4 regions of the Devosia sp. GW821-FHT12F11 genome follow, and region 2 is predicted to be linked to each of the others. Evidence: riboswitches for the same ligand, from Rfam matches in the RefSeq annotation. Region 2 holds a riboswitch; each other region holds the start of a gene.
The links. Region 2 has a riboswitch for cobalamin ahead of AC1ROK_RS01260 (HupE/UreJ family protein). Riboswitches for the same ligand answer to the same signal wherever they lie in the genome.
Positions count from the first base shown of each region.

Region 1: another riboswitch for cobalamin. It lies ahead of AC1ROK_RS09385 (CbtB domain-containing protein); the one in region 2 lies ahead of AC1ROK_RS01260 (HupE/UreJ family protein).
Region 3: another riboswitch for cobalamin. It lies ahead of AC1ROK_RS15305 (ABC transporter ATP-binding protein); the one in region 2 lies ahead of AC1ROK_RS01260 (HupE/UreJ family protein).
Region 4: another riboswitch for cobalamin. It lies ahead of AC1ROK_RS16600 (ribonucleoside-diphosphate reductase subunit alpha); the one in region 2 lies ahead of AC1ROK_RS01260 (HupE/UreJ family protein).

Region 1 is NZ_JBXAPX010000002.1:780,100-784,873, forward strand. It holds gene cobN (cobaltochelatase subunit CobN) at 1-107, opposite strand, end outside; gene cobW (cobalamin biosynthesis protein CobW) at 107-1,180, opposite strand; gene AC1ROK_RS09380 (CbtA family protein) at 1,177-1,944, opposite strand; gene AC1ROK_RS09385 (CbtB domain-containing protein) at 1,976-2,158, opposite strand; cobalamin riboswitch at 2,255-2,474, opposite strand; gene AC1ROK_RS09390 (hypothetical protein) at 2,495-3,094, opposite strand; gene AC1ROK_RS09395 (MarR family winged helix-turn-helix transcriptional regulator) at 3,175-3,654, opposite strand; gene AC1ROK_RS09400 (FAD-dependent monooxygenase) at 3,722-4,774, shown strand, end outside.
Region 2 is NZ_JBXAPX010000001.1:251,276-256,049, reverse strand. It holds gene AC1ROK_RS01275 (SCO family protein) at 1-470, opposite strand, end outside; gene AC1ROK_RS01270 (copper chaperone PCu(A)C domain-containing protein) at 472-1,455, opposite strand; gene AC1ROK_RS01265 (hypothetical protein) at 1,520-1,837, opposite strand; cobalamin riboswitch at 1,968-2,168, shown strand; gene AC1ROK_RS01260 (HupE/UreJ family protein) at 2,229-2,813, shown strand; gene rplS (50S ribosomal protein L19) at 3,121-3,666, shown strand; gene AC1ROK_RS01250 (hypothetical protein) at 3,879-4,493, shown strand; gene AC1ROK_RS01245 (MBL fold metallo-hydrolase) at 4,746-4,774, shown strand, end outside.
Region 3 is NZ_JBXAPX010000004.1:502,242-507,015, reverse strand. It holds gene AC1ROK_RS15315 (FecCD family ABC transporter permease) at 1-646, opposite strand, end outside; gene AC1ROK_RS15310 (ABC transporter substrate-binding protein) at 813-1,757, opposite strand; gene AC1ROK_RS15305 (ABC transporter ATP-binding protein) at 1,769-2,572, opposite strand; cobalamin riboswitch at 2,682-2,902, opposite strand; gene AC1ROK_RS15300 (SH3 domain-containing protein) at 3,355-4,017, opposite strand; gene AC1ROK_RS15295 (peptidase inhibitor family I36 protein) at 4,186-4,774, opposite strand, start outside.
Region 4 is NZ_JBXAPX010000005.1:231,597-236,370, forward strand. It holds gene AC1ROK_RS16600 (ribonucleoside-diphosphate reductase subunit alpha) at 1-2,079, opposite strand, end outside; cobalamin riboswitch at 2,192-2,344, opposite strand; gene AC1ROK_RS16605 (PadR family transcriptional regulator) at 3,424-3,753, shown strand; gene AC1ROK_RS16610 (DUF1048 domain-containing protein) at 3,753-4,112, shown strand; gene AC1ROK_RS16615 (ABC transporter ATP-binding protein) at 4,135-4,774, shown strand, end outside.

The sequences.
Region 1 (4,774 bases), on a different contig from region 2:
TCGCTGTCGGCCGCCGAAGCAAAGACGACATCCCCGGGCGTCTGGGCGAGGTCGATGGCCTCGCCCTCCTGCTGCAGCGCTCCGGCTTGCGCCGCGAGGAGATGCATCAGGCTGCGGCCGCCACCGCCTGCTCGAGGCTAGCGGTGATGGCGGCGCGGTTGAGCGGGCTCTCCCCGATCACCACCAGGGTGGTCTGGCGGGCTTCGCCCGCTTTCCATGGCCGATCGAAATAGGCGGTGACGCGCGGACCGACCGCCTGGATGGCGAGACGGGCCGGGGCGCCGGGGAGCGACGCGAAGCCCTTCAGACGGAGCACATCGTGGGCGCGGATGGTCTGCTCGATGGTCGCCAGCAGATGATCCTTGCTGGTGACGCCGCCGAGGGTGACCGAGAAGGAATCGAAGTCGTCGTGCTCGTGGCCTTCGCCACCGTGCTCGAGCTCGTGGTGGCTCTCGCGTCCGGCGAGGTTGTCTTCGGTCGAGAGCCCCATGCCAAGGAGCGCCGCGACATCGACATGGCCGTTGCGGGCGCGGACCACGCCGGTGCCCGGACGCATCTCGGCCTTGAGGTGGGCTTCGATGGTGTCGAGCTGGGCGTCGGAGACCAGGTCGGCCTTGTTGAGGATCACCATGTCGGCGGCGATCAGCTGATCCTCGAACAGCTCGCCGAGCGGCGTCTCGTGGTCGAGCATGGCGTCGGCGGAACGGAGCGCATCGACCGCCTGTTCGTCATTGGCGAAGCGGCCTTCGCTGAGCGCCGCCGCGTCGGCGACGGTGACGACGCCGTCGATGGTCACCTCGGACTTGATCTCGGGCCAGTTGAAGGCGCGGATCAGCGGCTGCGGCAAAGCGAGGCCGGAGGTTTCGATGACGATGTGGTCGGGGCGATCGTCACGCTCGAGCAGCGCCTGCATGGTGGGGATGAACTCGTCGGCGACAGTGCAGCAGATGCAGCCGTTGCTCAGCTCGATCATATCCTCTTCGCGGCAGGTCTCGTCGCCGCAGCCGGCGAGGATTTCCTTGTCGACGCCGAGTTCGCCGAACTCGTTGATGATCAGCGCGATGCGCTTGCCCTTGGCATGGGCGAGCAGGTGCCGGACCAGGGTGGTCTTGCCGGCGCCGAGGAAGCCGGTGATGACGGTGACGGGGATCTTTGAACTGGCGAGTTCGGTCGTGCTCATGCGTGGGCACCTTTCAGGGCGAAGGCAGAAGATCGGGCGAAGCGCTCGTTGAGCCAGCCGAACAGCGGGCCGACGATCAGCCAGAACAGCGCACCGGTGGCGAGGGTCGCCGCGGCGAATGATGTGGCGAGGTTGGCGGGGACGGCGCTGGCGTGCTCGCCCAAGAGCGGCGGCGCGCCGATGACGTGCGGCGCGAGGATCAGCACGGCAGCAATGACGATGCCGGTCCAGTTGCGGAGTTTGGCGATGGCGAGGATGCCGGCACCGGTGGCGAGCGCCGTGCCGACCCACCAGACCTGGCGGGCGACGAGATCGGCGGCGGGCATGCCCGGGAGTTCAGGCGGCAGGCCGAGGGCTGGAGCGAGCTGCAGGGCGATGAAGCCGCCGAGCCCCCAGATCACGCCGTTGCGGGCAGTGATCTCGATACCCGAGAAGACGGAGACGGCAGCGAGCAGGAAGGCGAAGCCGATGCAGCCGAGGAGGTTGGCCAGCACGGTGTAGGCGATGCGCTCGGCGCCATCCTGCGGGGCCCAAGCGTCTTCGTCATGCTCGTGGGCGGGTGCGGCTTCGGCATGAGAATGCTCTGCGGTGCCGGCCTCGTGGCTGTGCTCGGCGACGGCCGACGCCTCGGGGGCGGCGTTCTCGTAAACCTCGGCGGCGAGGATCAGTGGTGCGACGCGCCATTGCTGCACGGCGCTCATGGCCAAGCCGGCTGCGAGTCCGGCAAGGACCGCAGCGAAAAAGATTCGCTGGAAGAGTTTCATCGATGTCTCGTGTGCTTAGAGCTGAGTCAGCTCAATGGCAGGGGAAGCCAAGCGCATGGCGCGTATCGTGCGCACCATTGTGGATGGCCATGTCGCTGGCAAAACCGACGCCGCCGACAAGGACGAAGCCGATAAACAACGCCAGCACACCTGCGATGAGCCGCTGCGAGACAGAAAGACGGACGACCGACGCCGTCTGGACCTGAGTATTCATATGCCTGCACCCTCCGTGCGGATGAAAGTGGGCGCATCGCCCGAGCTCTTTCCGGGGGTCGCGTTTTGAACCGGAAAAGTCTCACAACTTTTCCCGAAACACTCCCGGACGCTGGCAGGTCTCCTGACTCGCGGGTCACCGTGGTCTCCGGCCTTCCCAACATCCCGAGGGATGTCAGTGGCATAGTCGGAGGCACTCGCCACTTACAGTTGCGGGGGCAGCCACGGATTTGGTCCCTGATGGGTACGCCGCACCGTGTTCCCTTTTGATCCCCTCGCCCGAACGGGTTTGAGGAACCAACGTGGGGCTATGGTTACGCCGCGGGAGGGGGCGCGGTCAATCTTCCGCCGCAGCGGAATCGGGATAGCCGACGGTGACAGTGTCGACGCGCGCATCGACCTTCTCGAGCAGTGGCTCGCTCGACGAGATCTGCATGTCGCCGGAGATGGCATCGACATTGAGATCGGCCGGATAATCGCCGACGGCGAAGCGAACGCTGACCGAGCAACCACCTTCCGGCGGGGCGAGCTTGCCGCCCTCGAAGATGGCGGCGCCACCATAATCCCAGAAGAAGCCGTAGAGCTGGAACGGCCCGCCATTCAACGCCTCGACCTCTTTGACGGTGAGCCCCTTCCTGAGCCCGCCCGGCGCGGTGTCTCCCGGCGGCACGGTGAAATAGGCGACGCGCTCGTGCTTCTCCTCGTCCCACCAGCCGAACTCGATGGTCTTGGTGGGATCGTTGGGGAAGATGGTGGTGGCGAGCACGGTGGAGCCCTCGGGGCCCGGGACGTCGCCAGTCACCACATTGTCCTTGCCGAAGGCCTCGATCAGCCGCGCTTCGGAGCTGTCAGCGGCGAAAGGACCCTCACAGACGATGTCGGCGGCCAGGGCGGGCGCCGCCAGCAGCAACAGGGGAAACAGGACCAGCGCGCGCATTGTCGACCTCCGTTGACCCGCCGAATCTAGCTGAGCCCAGTGAGTCTGGGCAGGCCTTGCGGCGGAAGCTGGGCGCAGGGTCATCCACCCGACTGCAGCCGTTCGGTCATCTGGTTCTGGATCGCGAGGACCTCCACGATCACCTCGGTGAGGAGGCGCAGCTCGTCGAGGCTGCGCTTGCCCAGCGCTTCGGCGCCAGCGATCGCCATCGGGGCGTAGGCCTTCTCGATGACGGCGGCAGTGGCCTCGGCGAGTTCCACCAGCACCTTGCGCCGGTCATGCGGATCGGGTTGGCGGCGGACGAAGTTACGGGCCTCGAGCCGGTCGATCAGCGAAGTGACGGCGGCCGGGGTGAGACGGGTGGCGCGGGCGATGGCGCTGGCGGTCTGCGGACCGCTGGTGAGGAAGCTGAGGCACAGCCGTTCGGCCGGGCCGAGCTGGAAGATTGCTCCCACCTCCTCGTCATAACGCTGCGTCGCCTCCTGCCAGCGCACGATGAGCGTGCCGAGCCGCTGCACGAGCTCGGCCTTTGCATCGCTTGACGAATTTATTTCGACCATCTAATTATCTACTCATCGAATAATACGACGGGCGCATGATATGCGGCGTCGCGCAGGTGAGGCAAGAATGAAAGCACGCATCGGTATCGTTGGCGCAGGTTCCGCCGGCCTCGGCCTGGCCCTGGCGCTGGTCAGGCGCGGCTTCGCCCCCGTTGTCTTCGAGAAGCGCAGCGAAAAGCAGGTGATCGACGAGGGGATTTTCCTGACGCTGGCGCCCAACGGCATGAACGCGCTGCGCGGCTTTGGCCTTGCGACGGAGGCGCTGCGGCACGGGGTCGAAACGCGCGCCATTGTCCTCCACAACGAACACGGCAAGGCGCTCGGCACGGTCGACTATGCCCGCCACACGGCGCGGTTCGGCGCCCCCTCGGTGACGATCCGGCGCGGCGCGCTGAGCGAGATCCTTCTCGGCGCAGCCCGTGCCGCAGGGGTGCCGATGCAGTTCGAGACGCCGGTGATAGCGGTCGCCAATCTGGAAGGCGAGGTGGCGGCGACGACCGCTGACGGCGTGACACACAGTTTCGACGTGCTGGTGGGGGCAGATGGCCTCCGCTCCAATGTGCGTGGCCTCGCCATGCCCGGGCTGCCGTCACCGGCCTATAACGGGCTACTGGGGAGCGGCGGCATCGTCGATGTGCCGGAGGTGCCGCCGACGAACGGGCAGATGTTGATGACCTTCGGGCGACGGGCGTTCTTCGGCTACATCAAGGACCCGGGCGGCCCGGTCTATTGGTTCAACAGCTTTCCCGCCGACGAAAAGCAGGCGCAACTGATCGATCGCCAGGCAGCGACCGGGTATTTCGAAGCGCTGCATCGCGGCGATCCCTCGGTCAACCGGCGGATCATCGCGGCTGCCGCGCCGCAGGTGAGCCGGATCTATCCCGATTACGACGTGCCGAGCCTGCCCTATTGGTCGAGGGGGCGGGTGATCCTGATCGGCGATGCGGCGCATGCGGTGACCCCGCATTCGGGCCAGGGCGCATCGATGGCGCTCGAGGACGCGCTGGTGCTGGCGGCCTGCCTCGAGGCGGAGGCGACGCCGGAAAGCGCCTTTCGACGTTTCGAGGCATTGCGGCGCGACCGCGTGGAGGCGGCGGTGCGGCTCGGCCGGCAGGGTGGC
Region 2 (4,774 bases):
TAATCCGAACCTTGCCCCGGCACCTTCTCGGCCAGCACCTTCCAGGCCTTCACCATCTTGGCGACTTCTTCGGGCTTGCCGGTGACGCCGGTGACCCGGTCGGACACCCAGCTGACATAGCCATCGAGGATTTCGGGGGTGTCGCGCTCGGGATCGACCGTCACGAAGAAGGCCTTCAGGGTGTCGGCCTCGTCACCGAGGTCGGCGAACCAGCCCGCCATCTCACCCATGGTGGTCGGGCAGACATCGGGGCAGTGGGTGTAGCCGAAGAACAGCAGCGAGGGTTGGCCGACCAGCATGGACTGATCGACCGGATTGCCGCGTTGATCGACGAGGGCATAGCTGCCGCCGCCGATGCCGCCGCTTTCAGGGGTCGGGCGCGTGACGAAGAACAGCAGCGTTGCCGCTACTGCCGCCAGTGCCACCAGACCCCAGAGCGCGAGGCGCAGTCGCGAGGTAAAGGCGTTCATCTCAGCCGCCGTGCATCGAGTGGTCTTCGGCCGGACCCTTGGCGGCCGGGCTCTCGACGCTGAGTTCCACCTCGACGCTGCCGGCTTTCTCGAAGCTGAGGGTCAGCGGGATCGTGGTGCCCTCAACCAGCGGCCCAGTGAGCTGCATGAACATGATGTGGAGGCCGCCGGGCGCCAGGGTGACGGTCTCGCCGGCCGGGATTTCGACGCCTTCGGGCACCTCGTTCATCTTCATCAGGTCGCCCTCCATCTTCATCTGATGGATCTGGACCACGCCGGCCACCGGCGAGGCGGCGCTCACCAGGCGATCGGCTTCGCCGCCCGTGTTGGTGATGGTGAGATAGCCGCCGCCGACCGGCGCATTGGGGAGGGTGGCGCGGGAAAAACCGCCGCTGATCTCGAGATTGCCGACGGTGACCGCGGCCGGAGCGGCCATGCTCATGGCGCCATGGTCGTGCTCGCCGGCAGCCGCCGTGGTGACGGCGAGGGTGGGAGCCGGATGCTCGAGGGCGTGGGCACTCTCGCCTGGGGCGGCGATCTGGTCCCAGACCACGGACGCGGCGCCGCATTTCTGCGTCACAACGAAGGGCAGGCTGGTCTCGGCGTCAAAGCCCTGGAGCGAACCCTGGATGGCGAACTCATCGAACTGGTCATCGGGGACCGAGCCGCCGGCCCAGGTGACCGCGAGGGCGCCGGAGGTCACCGGCTGGCCGTGCACCTGGTAGCTGTTCCGGTAGTCGCCTTTGGCGATCTCGACCGTCCAGCCGGCCTTCACCATGGGCTTGGCCGACACGAAACCCTCGGGCAGCACGACGCTGACCGTGTCGGTGGGGGCGCCGTCGCAGCCATGCGGGATGGCGATGGCGACCTTGACGGTGGCGCCGTTGGCGGCGCTGGCCGGAGTGAGCGTCGCATGCGCGAAGGCCGGGCTCGCGAGCATGAGGGTTGCAGCCGCGAATGCGGCGATAGGGGACGTGGTGTGCATCTAGCTCTCGTCTGTTGGCCGCGGCAGTTGCTGGCGCGCGGCAATCGATAATGGGTTCGATCGATCAGACGGAGGCGGGTGGTCCGCGGGCGGTGGCGGTGCCGAGCGGCTCGGCCGGCAGGTGCAAGGCGGGGAGGGCGCCATAGGCGACATCTGCCAGCATTGCCACCGGGATAGCGATGTTGCAGGGCGGCGGCAGGTCGGCGCCGCCAATGCGGCAGGCGTGACAGGGGGCGTGCGCCTTGGGGTCATCCGGGGTGTCGCCGCAATAGCTCATGTCGAGCGTGGCGGTGAGGGTGTCGGGGCCGGCGGATGCAGCAACCACCGGGGCATGGGCGAAACTGAGGAAAACCAGAGCGAGCACGACAAGCGCGTGCAGCAACTCTCTTCCCATGTTTCGCGCGTTGAGCACCGGCAACGACCCCGTTGGACGACAAGACCCTTTAGCGCAGCGGGGGGCACTGCGTCATGCGGCAAATGCGCGGCCGCCGATTGAACTCACCGGTGGAACCTGACAGAGATAAGGCGACGGTGCGCTGCATTCGAACGATGCGGCGTGAAACGGGAAGCCGGTAGGCCATTGGCCGATGCCGGCGCCGCCCCCGCGACTGTAACGGGCCTGACTCTCACTCAGCGTGCCACTGGTTTGCGACTGGGAAGGTGGAGTGAGAGGTGCCCGGAGCCAGGAGACCGGCCGTCCGGTGGTGACCCAAACCGGGACCATCGAACATGAAAAACGCTACGGGACGGTGGGTCCCGAGATGGAGATATTTATGCGCGCGCTTCTGGCCCTTCTGCTCATCGCCGTTCCGACGGCGGCCTTTGCCCATACCGGGCACGGCGATACTTCGGGGTTCCTCCACGGCTTCATGCATCCGGTCGGCGGTATCGACCACATCCTCGCCATGGTGGCCGTGGGCGTGTTCGCCTACGTGCTGGGCGGCAAGGCGCTGTGGCTGGTGCCGCTGAGCTTCGTGGCCATGATGGCGGTCGGGTTCCTGCTCGGCCTTGGCCAGATCGACGTGCCGTTCGTCGAACTGGGCATTGCGCTGTCGAGCGTGGTGATCGGCGGCGCCGCGGCGCTGGGCCGGCCGATGCCGGTCGTTGCGGCTTCGGCGCTGGTCGGGGTGTTCGCGATCTTCCACGGCCATGCGCATGGCGCCGAAATGCCGGTCGATGCCTCGGGCTTCGAATATGCGGCGGGCTTTATCGTGGCGACGGCGCTACTGCATGCAGCCGGCATCGGCGCGGCAATGGGCGTGACCAGGCTGGTCGGCAAATACGGCAAGACCGTTGCACAGGTGGCGGGCGGCGTGTTCGCGCTGGGCGGCATCGGCGTGCTGGCCGGCTGGCTCTAAGCCTCTCGCAGCGCTAGTGGAACTGGTCATCCCCGCGCAAGCGGGGATAGCCGTTTCCGGGGCCAGCATCGCAAGCGGAGGTTCCCGCTTGCGCGGGAATGACCTGGCAGCTTCGGCGATGTCGAGCAAACCCTAGAACCGAGCCCCAGACGAGCTGACCCTAGACTCCCGGGCGTTCTTGATTTATAGCCCCGCTCGCTTGAGCTTCGGCTCGGCCAATAATGCATAAAAATCCGTGCAACCAAGACCGGGCGGTCGGCGTGAAGCCGGCGAAACGCTCCTTTGAAAAAGACGAACGGAACATCAGATGTCCAAGATCATCGAACAGCTCAATCAGGAGCAGCACGACAAGCTGCTCGCCAAGGGCGCCCATCCGGAATTTACCCACGGCGATACCGTCAAGGTGTGGGTGAAGATCCGCGAAGGCGACAAGGAACGCCTGCAGGCCTATGAGGGCGTCGTCATCGCCCGCTCCGGCACCGGCATCATGGAAAGCTTCACCGTGCGCAAGATTTCGTACGGCGAAGGCGTGGAACGCGTGTTCCCCGTGCTCTCCCCCAATATCGACCGCGTCGAAGTGATCAAGCGCGGTAAGGTCCGTCGCGCCAAGCTCTACTACCTGCGCGATCGTCGCGGTAAGGCCGCCCGTATTTTCGAGAACCAGGGCGCCCGCACCAAGAAGATCGAGGCCGGCGAGCGCGAAGCCGCCATCGAGGCCAAGAACGCCCGCGAGGCCGAGAAGATCGCAGCCGCCGAGGCGCTGGCCCGGGAGCTCGCCGAGAAGGACGCCGCCGAGGCCGCCGCCGCTGCTGCTGCCGAGGCAGCCGCCGCGACCGAGCCCAAGGCTGAGTAATCAGTTGAAGCGCGTCTAGGTGGTCGCGGGCGCCGAACGGAAAAGTCTCACAACTTTTCCTGCGCCCGCTCCAGCCGTGCCACAGTTTGGGCACGAGCGCGACTAGAGTTCAGCCCGGCTCACGAGCCGGGCTTTTGATTCCGGGGTTGGGATGCCCCGTATTCCGGTCTTTGTGCACGCGAGATCAAAGATCTCGCTATGGGGAAATTGGAATGGACGCAGCTCTTCAGGACGCGGAAGAGAGGCGGCACCTCGCCGCGGAACTCAGGGCGGAAGCCCGCACCGTGCTGGTCGAAACCGGCCTGCTCGAACTGCTCAATGCCCGTTTCGGCGAGGCGGTGGTGACCGGCAGTGCCGGCTACGACCTGATGGTGTGGCGCGATATCGACATCCACATGCCGTGCGAGGCGGAACGCTGGGCCGAATGGGCCGGTCTCGCCGCCGATATCGCCATCCAGTTCGATCGGGCGGGATTGCAGCTCCACAAGGCGAGCTTCCTCAACGACTATGTCGCGCCGCACCCGCTCGGCGCCGGACTCTATTGGGGCATCGAGTTCAACGATTACGCCGGCAACCCCTGGAAATGCGACATCTGGGGCTGGGAGCCGTTCGATTTCGCCGTCCGCCAGGCGCGCGATGCCAACCTCAGGGCCGACCTCTCGGCCTGCGACCGCGACCTGATCCTCAGGCTCAAGCACGAGGCGCGCGAGCGGCCGGGCTATTACGGCGTGATGGTCGGCAGCTTCGATATCTACCAGTTCGCGCTGGCCGGGGCCGGCGAGACGCTGGACGAACTGGAGCAGTGGAAGGGACTGGTGGCGCAGTAGCCAGGCGCCGCTGTCTGCGCGAGTGGCGCACTCCCTCCGAGCTACGCTAGTTCGCTCCGCTCACAAGCTGCGCTTGCCTCCCCCGTCGAGGGGGAGGTGGTGGCTGGGGCGGGATTGTGCCTGACACACCGGCCGGCACCCTCTCCTCGAAGGGGAGGGTAGGGGAGGGGTGTGGGCAGGCGCCGTGGTTGCATTTCCCGGCGCATTCGCCAGATTACCGCCCGGCAGCACCACAACGACCGGAGAGTTCCGATGCAATCCTTCATCTGCGTCACCTGTGG
Region 3 (4,774 bases), on a different contig from region 2:
AGGGCAGTTGCGCCCAGGTCGAGAGCCCGAGGCCGCCCAGCATCCAGAAGATCACGGTATGGGCGGCGCGCGGATCGCCAAGGAAGATGGCGAGGCTGCCGCCGGAGGTGATGATGAAGCTGACGGCGACGCCGGCGAGGATCAGCCGGCTGGCATCGGTGGAGCGGGTGAGATTGGCGACGCCGACGACGATGGCGGTGCTCAGGAGCGCGCCGCCGAAGGCGAAGATCGGCACGGTGGCGAGGCCGAGGAACATGCCGGTATGCAGCAGCACGATGATGGCGCCGAGCGCCGCGCCCGAGGAAATGCCGAGCAGGTGCGGATCGGCGAGCGGGTTGCGGGTCACCGATTGCAGCGCCGCACCGACCAGCGCCAGGCTGGCGCCGACGACGGCGCCGAGGATGACACGGGGCAGTCGGACCTCCCAGACGATGTTGTCGCGCCCGGCCGACCAGCTCACCTCGACGCTGCCGGGGGCGAGGTGGTGGGCGACGACCGACCAGACGGTGTCGAGCGGAATGGCGATGGCGCCGACGCTGACGGCGACCAGCGCGGTGACGACGAGGATTGCGGCGAGCGCCAGCACCAGCGCCGGGGTGGCGTGGATGAGGGCGTGGCGCGGGCCGGAGAGGTGGCGGTGGGACATGGGGACTAGTCTCGACGTTTGAGCGTGTGGCTCCCCCCTCCCGGCCTCCCCCACAAGGGGGGAGGTGAAGAGGAGCTTGTGGCTCGATCGAGCCAGGCGCACCGGCAAGGCACCTCCCCCCTTGTGGGGGAGGATGGGAGGGGGGAGCCGCTTGCGCCGGCTTCGACTACTCCGCGAACGCCGCGGCCAGGTGCTTGATCGCCGCGATGTTGCGCGGGCCCGGGGTGGCTTCGACATATTGAAGCGTAACGAAGCGGTTATGCTTTACCGCCGGAATGTCCTTGAAAGCCGGGTTGTTGCGCATGAAGTCGGCCTTCTGCTCGGCGGTGACTTCGCCGTAGTTGATGATGACGATGATGTCGGGGTTGCGCTCGATCACCGGCTCCCAGCCGATCTCGACCCAGCTGGAAGCCACGTCGTCCATGATGTTGGCGCCGCCGGCGGCTTCGATCAGCGCGGTGGGGATGGCATAGCGGCCGGCGGTGAAGGGCTTTTCCTCGCCCGAGTCGTAGATGAACACCTTTGGTGGGGTGTCCCGCTTCGGCAGCGTCGCGGTGAAGGCGGCGAGCTCGGATCGGTAACCGGCAACGAGCGCTTCGGCGCGTTCGGAAACGCCGAAGATCCTGCCCAGATTGAGCAGGTCGACATAGAGGTCGTCGATCGAAGCCTTGGGCTTATCCATGATGTGGATGCAGCTTTCGGTCAGCTCGTAGACCTTGATGCCGAATGCGCCCAGGGTGTCGGGTGTGATCTCGCCGCCGACCTTCATGCCGTAGTTCCAGCCGGCGAAATAGAAGTCGGCATCGGCGCCGAGCAGCACTTCCTTGGTGGGATAGTCGGGCGACAGTTCGGGCAGTTCGGCGACGCCGGCGCGCAGCGTTTCGTCGAGGGTCTTCCATTCCGACACGCCGGTATAGCCGGCCATAGAGCCGGTGAGGCCGAGGGCCAGCATCATCTCGGTGAGGTTCACATCGTTCGAGACGGCGCGGGCCGGAGCGGCCTCAAAGGTAACGTTACGGTTACAGCTTTTGACCGTGACCGGGAAGCCGGAGGCGAAGGCGCTGGTCGCGGCGAGCGCGAGAAGCGGGGCGGCAAGGAGGCTGAGGCGCATGGAATTCTCCCTTAGCGGCGTGGTTCGAGATGGAAGGAAAAGCGGGGGCGGCCGGTAGCCGGATGGCTGTCGATGGCGGTCTCGACTGCGAAGGTCTGGCGGATGGCATCGGGTGTCAGGATGTCGAGCGGCGGGCCGAGCGCCGCCTGCCGGCCATCGGCGATGACCAGCACGCGATCGGCATGGGCGGAGGCGAGCGCCAGGTCGTGCAGCGAGACGATGATGGTGGTGGGCAACGCCGCGAGCAGCGCCAGCACCTCGAGCTGATGGCGGATGTCGAGGTGGTTGGTGGGCTCGTCGAGGATCAAGAGGTCCGGTTTCTGCACCAGGGCGCGGGCAAGCATGACGCGCTGCTTCTCGCCACCGGAGAGCGAGGCGAAGTCGCGGGCGGCCAGCGGCGCGAGCCCGAGCAGCTCGAGGGCAGCTTCGATCGATGCGTAACCATGTGGTGACCGGTCGTGCTGATGCGGGGTGAGGCCGAGCTCGATGATCTCGGCGACGCTGAGGCCGAAATCCGAGGCCGGTTCCTGCAACACAGTGGCGATGCGGCGGGCCGTGGCGCGGGGCGGCAGCGACCACAGGTCGACACCATCGAGGCGGACCGTGCCGGCGGTCGGACGGTGGTAGCGGTAGAGGCAGCGCAGCAGGCTGGATTTGCCCGCGCCGTTGGGGCCGACCAGCGCCAGCATTTCGCCGGGCGCGACGGCAAAACTCAGATATTGGACGATCGGGGCGCGATGCGACGGGCCCCAGCTCAGGCCTTCGACCGCGAGGGCAGCCGGGCTAGAGCCGACCAGGGATCGGGCAAGCTCCATCGGAGGCCTCCGCGCATAGGCGAGGGCTGACGGGCGAACCGATCAAAATGCGAGCTGCGATGCGTAGTCGTAGCGCCATCGACGTTCCCCTCGGCACACCCCGGCCGGGTTACAGTGAGCTGTCGAGGCAGGTCTCCTGGCTCGCGGGTCATAGCGCTTCCGAACCTTCCCAACCTCCCGGAGGAGATCAGTGGCGTTTACGGAAGAGCTCGCCGCTTACAGTTGCGGGGGCAGCCACGGTTTTGCGCCCTGATGGGTACGTCGCACCGTGTTCCCTTTTAATCCCCGTTGGCTGGCGGCCGCCGAGGAACCTTGAACGGGGCGATAGGGGCGTGACTCGGGGGCGATGTCAACCGAGGGGGAGGGAGATGGAGCCCCAGGGGTCGCGGACCCGGCACCGTGCGGCGGGCCGGGTCCGCGTCGTGAGGGAGGGGAGGCGCCCCGCCTCACGGGCTATCGAGCGTCGCAGCCCGATTGGAAAAATGAACTGAGTTGCCCCCTCAGTGCCGCGCTTGGTGGAGGTCAATCCTGGCGCAGCGTGGTGTCACTCGATCACAGGCAAGCTGACAGGGCGCTGAATGCGGGTTGCAGAAACCGTTCATAAACCCGAAAGACGCCGGGGCGAGGAGTCGCCCGGGGACGAGGAGTCGCCCCGGGGACGAGGAGTCGCCCCGGGGACGAGGAGTCGCCCCGGGGACGAGGTATCGCCCCGGGGACGAGGTATCGAGGGGACGACAAAGATGTCGCCCCGTTCCGGCGGACGACAAAGATGTCGCCGCTGCTTAGCGGACGCGGATCGAGCTGATATTGTCGTTGGCGCCGCGCAGGTTCGGCACGCTGCGCGAGATCACGATGCAGCGGCCGTTGAAGTTGGCGCGCTCGCAGACCAGGGCTTGCGCATCGCCGCGCACTTCGATCGAGCGGATGGTGTCGTCCCAGCGGCCGAGACGGGCGAGCCGCTCACCCGGACGGGCGCAGAAGCTGTCGCCGCGGAAATTGGTGTTCTCGTAGAAGCAGACGCGGTCGCGGTTGCCGCCCGGACGGCCGGGGCGGATGTCGAAGCCGCCGGAGCCGATCTGGAAGCTGAAGCCGGGGACGTTGAAGCCGATGTTCACATCGACATCCGGCCGGCTCGGGCCGGGGCGATCGGGAACGATGACGCGGGTATCGACGTCGTCCTCATCGTCAAAGCCGGAATCGTCGTCGCTGAGGTAGCTGGCGGAGACCCAGCCATCCGGACCCGGTTTGATCACATAGCACCAGCCGCCGGAGCAGCGGTCGATCTCGACCTCTCGGCCGGCGCGCAGCACGTCGACCACGGCGCCGCTCACCGGCGCGGCGCGGACATTGACGGTGCTGGTGGCGACGGCGGCATTGGCGGCACCGGCGAAAAACAGCGAGCCGAGCAGCACGGTGGCGGCTCCTGCCAGTTTGATGGGATGCATAAGTAGTCCTCTCTTTGTGACGCTTCGGGGCATTTGGGTTGTCGCCGCGAGGCCGAAACGGCCGGAACGCAAGGGAGTTCCATGCATTCGTGTCGATTGCGCCCAAAATGCAAACGCCGCCTTCGAGGGGACCCGAAGGCGGCGTTCAGCTCTCAGTATGGTGAAGCGTCAGTTAACTTCGTAGGACGAGATGGCGTTGTTGAGCTGCTTGGGCAGCGAGGCCTTGGACGAGCTGATATCGGCGCAGATGCCTTCGAGGTCGAAATCGCGGCAGACCAGCACGTCGGCATCGCCGAACACCTCGATCGAGGAGATCGAGTCGTTCCAGCTGCCGCCCAGCGCATCGTCGCTGTCGCCGGGCTCGACGCAGAAGCTCGGGCCATTGAAGTTGGCGTTCTTGTAGAAGCAGACCTGGTCTTCTTCTTCTTCGGGCTCAGGCAGGGGCTGCGGCTTGGGCTGGTTGCCGATGCCGATGGAGATCGACGGCTTGCCGTCGCCGCCGACCCCGAAGCTGAAGCTGAACGGCACGTTGGATGCGGGCTTGCCCTTGTTGAGGCCGCCGAGGCGGTTCTGGCGCACCCAACCGTCGGGGCCGGGGATCTGGATCAGGCAGACGGTGCCCTGGCAATCGAGCACGGTGACGAGCTGGCCGGCTGCAACCGAATTGACCACCGGCGAGTTCGGATTGGCGGTCTTGCGGACGTTGGAGTCCTGCAGCATGTGGGCATTGGGTGCGGCGAAGGCAGGCGCGACGGCA
Region 4 (4,774 bases), on a different contig from region 2:
GGTCGAGGCGGTGATGGCATAGTAGCTGATCGCCTCCATCGAGCGGTCGGCGAATTCAACCGCCGCATCCGAGCCATAGGCGATGCCCTGCGCCTGCAGCGCATCGGCGAAGCCCATGATGCCGAGCCCGACCGGGCGGTGGCGGAGGTTGGAGCGGCGGGCTTCCGGGATGGTGTAGAAGTTGATGTCGACGACATTGTCGAGCATGCGCATGGCGGTGTCGACGGTGCGCTTGAGCCGCTCGAGGTCGAGGCCTTTGTCGGTGAGGTGGGCCAAGAGGTTAATCGAGCCGAGATTGCAGACCGCCACCTCGTCCTTCGACGTATTCAACGTGATCTCGGTGCAGAGGTTGGAGGAGTGCACCACCCCGACATGCTGCTGCGGCGAGCGGATGTTGCAGGGGTCCTTGAAGGTCACCCAGGGGTGGCCGGTCTCGAACAGCATGGTCAGCATCCTGCGCCACAGATCGAGCGCCCGGACGGTCTTGAACACCGTCATGCCGCCGGCGGCGGCCTTGGCTTCATAGGCTTCGTAGGCGGCCTTGAAAGCGGGGCCATAGAGATCGTGCAGGTCCGGCGTTTCGTCGGGCGAGAACAGTGTCCAGTCGGCGCCGGCTTCGACGCGCTCCATGAACAGGTCGGGCACCCAGTTGGCGGTGTTCATGTCGTGGGTGCGGCGGCGGTCGTCGCCGGTGTTCTTGCGCAAATCGAGGAACTCCTCGATGTCGACGTGCCAGGTCTCGAGATAGGCGCAGACCGCGCCCTTGCGCTTGCCGCCCTGGTTCACCGCGATGGCGGTGTCGTTGGCCACCTTGAGGAACGGCACGACGCCCTGGCTCTCGCCGTTGGTGCCCTTGATATGGGCGCCGAGCCCGCGCACCGGGGTCCAGTCATTGCCGAGACCGCCCGAATATTTGGCGAGCAGCGCGTTGTCCTTGATCGCCTTGAAGATGCCGTCGAGGTCGTCGGCGACGGTAGTGAGGAAGCAACTCGAAAGCTGCGGTCTCAGCGTCCCCGAGTTGAACAGGGTCGGGGTCGAGGCCATGAAGTCGAAGCTCGACAGCAGATTGTAGAACTCGATGGCGCGGGCTTCGCGGTCGATCTCGCGCACCGCCAGGCCCATGGCGACGCGCATGAAGAAGGCCTGCGGCAGTTCGAACACCGTGCCGGCGGAGTGGAGGAAGTAGCGGTCATAGAGCGTCTGCAGCCCCAGATACTGGAACTGTCGGTCGCGCTCGGGCCGGAGCGCCGCGGCGATGCGGGCGATATCGAAGCGGCCGAGTTCCGGGTCGATCAGCTCAAGCCCGATGCCGCGCTCGAGATAGGCGGGGAAATACTCGGCGTAGCGGTTCGCCATCTCGGCTTGCGTCGCCTGGTCGGGGCGGCCGGCGAGAAAGCTCAGCGCTTCGCGGCGCAGCTTGTCGTTGAGCAGGCGCGCCGAGACATAGGCGTAATTGGGTTCGGTTTCGACCAGGGTACGGGTCGCGAGGATCGGCGCCAGCGCCAGTTCCTCGGTCGAGATGCCGTCATAGAGGTTGCGGCGGGTCTCGGTGAGAATGGTCTCGGCCACCACGCCATCAAGACCGGCAGAGGCCTCGGCGATGACGGTGGCGAGGCGGGCTTCGTCGAGCGGCATGCCATCCGCCATGCGGATCGCGGCGCTCGCGACAGGCGCATCCGCCTTGTCGGCGCGGGCCTTGGCGTGCTCCTCGCGGTACAGCACATAGGCGCGGGCGACCTTCTGGTGCTCGCCGCGCATCAGCGCCAGCTCGACCTGATCCTGCACATCCTCGATATGGAACACCCGGCCGTCCTTGGCGCGGCGGACCAGCGCCGCCACCACTTCGCCGGTCAGTTGCTCGACGATTTCATGCACGCGGCGCGAGGCGGCGGCCTTGTTGCCCTCCACTGCGAGGAACGCCTTGGTCAACGCCACGGCGATCTTCGACTGATCGAACGGCACCGTGCCACCGTTGCGCTTGATGAGCGAGAAGCCCGGCGCGTAGGCCGCGTGCGGCTCGGGTGACGTGACGACCACCGGACGGCCGGTGTCGGAATGGACGATCTGTGAAGTGGACATATGCCTCAAATACCCCGTGAGTGGCAGCAGGGGTTTTCCGAGGACGCGAAACGACGCACAGGCGCATTCCGCCCAGGCGTTTTCGCGGCCAACCGGTGCACCCCGCCCGTGGACGAACTAACCTGTCGTGGCAGGTATCTGGCTGGCCGGCAGCACCGGCTATCACAGTTGCGGGGGCAGCGCCGGACTGGAGCAATTGCCCGCACCGGCTTCCCTATTATCACCCGTCCTTGCGAACCGGGCGACCACGACACACTAGATGTAGTGTGCCTGTTCGGGATTCGCGTCAATGGGTTGCGATGCAATTTCCGGTGAGGGCAGCCCTCACTATGATGTGCGGGGACGTAGAGATATCTCCTGCGGGCCCAGGCGGGGCTGTCGAGCGCGAACTGAGGGGGCGCTGTCACAGGTCCCCCCCCCAGCCCCGTGTCACCCGGCGCAGGCAGGCCGTTCGCCGATCAGGCGGTTGTCAGCCGCGCTGTGGTATCGCGCAGGGATGGAACCGAAGCTTTCATGGTGGGCGGTCCTTGCGGCCTTTTTTGTCCTCATGGTGATGGCGGCCAGCATCGGCGTCACGCTTGGGCTGCTCGTCTCCATGCCTCCACCATTGTGACCGTCAGCAGAGAGGCGCGTGAGCGCCCGACCTGTCAGCAAAACTAAAGGCGCCGGCCGCTAGAATGCGAACCCGTCTGCCGCGTTGGCGTCGCGGACGGGACCGGCAGGTGTCGTCGGCAATCGACGCCGGCCGCAATGGGCTTGGGGGCCTCGCAGCGGAAATGGATCGAGAACCGAGCGATCGGTGGTGGCTTTACGCCACCGTGTTCCTTGCGCTTGTCACCGGAGCGACAGCAGGGATGGTCGTCAGCATGATCTGGGCGGGGCTGTAGCAAGCGCCATGGAGCGCCGACGGGTGTCATCGCCGCGGCGCCCCTGTTCGCGCCACTTCATCCCGGCCTTCGTCCATAGGCGCCAGGTTACGACCGTGCCCACCCACCGGCTGTCATCCCTGCGAAAGCAGGGACCTCGCGGCGAGGGCTTTTGCCCTCGTCCGCCATCCATCCACCTGCGCGGGCTGTGGGTTGGGTCCCTGCTTTCGCAGGGATGACACCGAGTTTGGGGCGCTGCCGGGTGGCAAGTTCGCCGATGGGCGCTGCACAGGATCAGTAGGAATCCCCCAACCTGGCGCTAATGCGCCTGCGCCGGAGAGCCAGTCGCGTTGTGAGGCGCGGCTGCTGGCGACCTCACAGAATGTCCTCAGCCACGCCGATCGGCGACGCTTGACACGGCTACTTAGTGATACTATCTACCAGTAGTCAGTAACGCAGACTAGCATGAGGTCGCCCCGTGGGCAAACAGATGACGGAGATGCTGAAGGGAACGCTGGAGGGGATCGTCCTCGCCATCCTCTCGATGCGGGCCGCCTATGGCTACGAGATCACCGCCTGGTTGCGGGATCAGGGTTTTGCCGACATCGCCGAAGGCACCGTTTACGCGTTGCTGGTCCGCATCGAGCAGCGCGGCTTCGTCGATGTCGAGAAGGTGCCTTCCGAGAAGGGGCCGCCGCGCAAGGTGTACTCGCTGAACGCCGAGGGCCGCGAATATCTCGAAGAGTTCTGGAGGACCTGGAGCTTCCTCTCGGATCGTCTCAGCCAGCTCAACCAAGGAGACAAATGATGTCCATTGCCAAGCTCGCCGCCAAAGTGATCGGCGAAAAGAAGCGTTGGCGCGAGTACAAGGCGCGCGTCAAGAAACTGCCCGAGCCGTATCGCGGTGCGGTCGATGCGTTCGAGCGCTACCTGATGGTGGCGGGCGGGGTGGTAGAGGCCGACGCGGCAGCCTCGCTGTTCGAAAACCTCGCCGACCTGTTCGAACAGAGCGCCGCCAACCAGACGCCGATCCGCGACATCGTCGGGCAAGACCCGATCGAGTTCATCGAAGCCTTCATCCGCAACTATGCGGCAGGCGACTGGCGCGCCCGGGAACGGCAGCGGCTGATCAGCGCCATCGACAGCGCCGCCGGCGACAAGTCGTAACCAGCCAGAACGGAAGACAAAAATGCGAACCAATCAGGTTCTGAGCCCCGCAATCCATGTGCGGGGCCTGACGAAGTCTTACCAAAAACTCGAGGTGCTGCGTGGGGTGGATCTCGAGGTGGAGCGGGGCAGCATCTTTGCGCTGCTCGGCTCGAACGGCGCCGGCAAGACCACGCTGGTGAAGATACTCTCGACGCTGCTCAAGGCCGACGGAGGCACTGCCGCGGTCAACGGCTTCGATGTGGCAACGCGGGCGGCGCGGGTGCGCGATTGCATCAGCCTCACCGGGCAGTTCGCGGCGGTCGACGAAATCCTCAGCGGCCGCGAGAACCTCATGCTGGTGGCCCGGCTGCGGCACCTCAGGGATCCCGGCGGCGTTGCCGACAACCTGCTCCGCCGCTTCTCGCTGGCCGAGGCGGCGGGCCGGAAGGTCTCGACCTATTCGGGCGGTATGCGCCGGCGGCTCGACATCGCCATGAGCCTGATCGGCAATCCGCCGGTGATCTTCCTCGACGAGCCGACCACCGGGCTCGACCCCGAGGCGCGCCTCGAGGTGTGGCAGGCGATCAAGGAACTCGCCCGCAACGGCACCACGGTGCTGCTCACCACCCAGTATCTCGATGAGGCCGAGCAGCTCGCCGACCGCATCGCCATCCTGCACG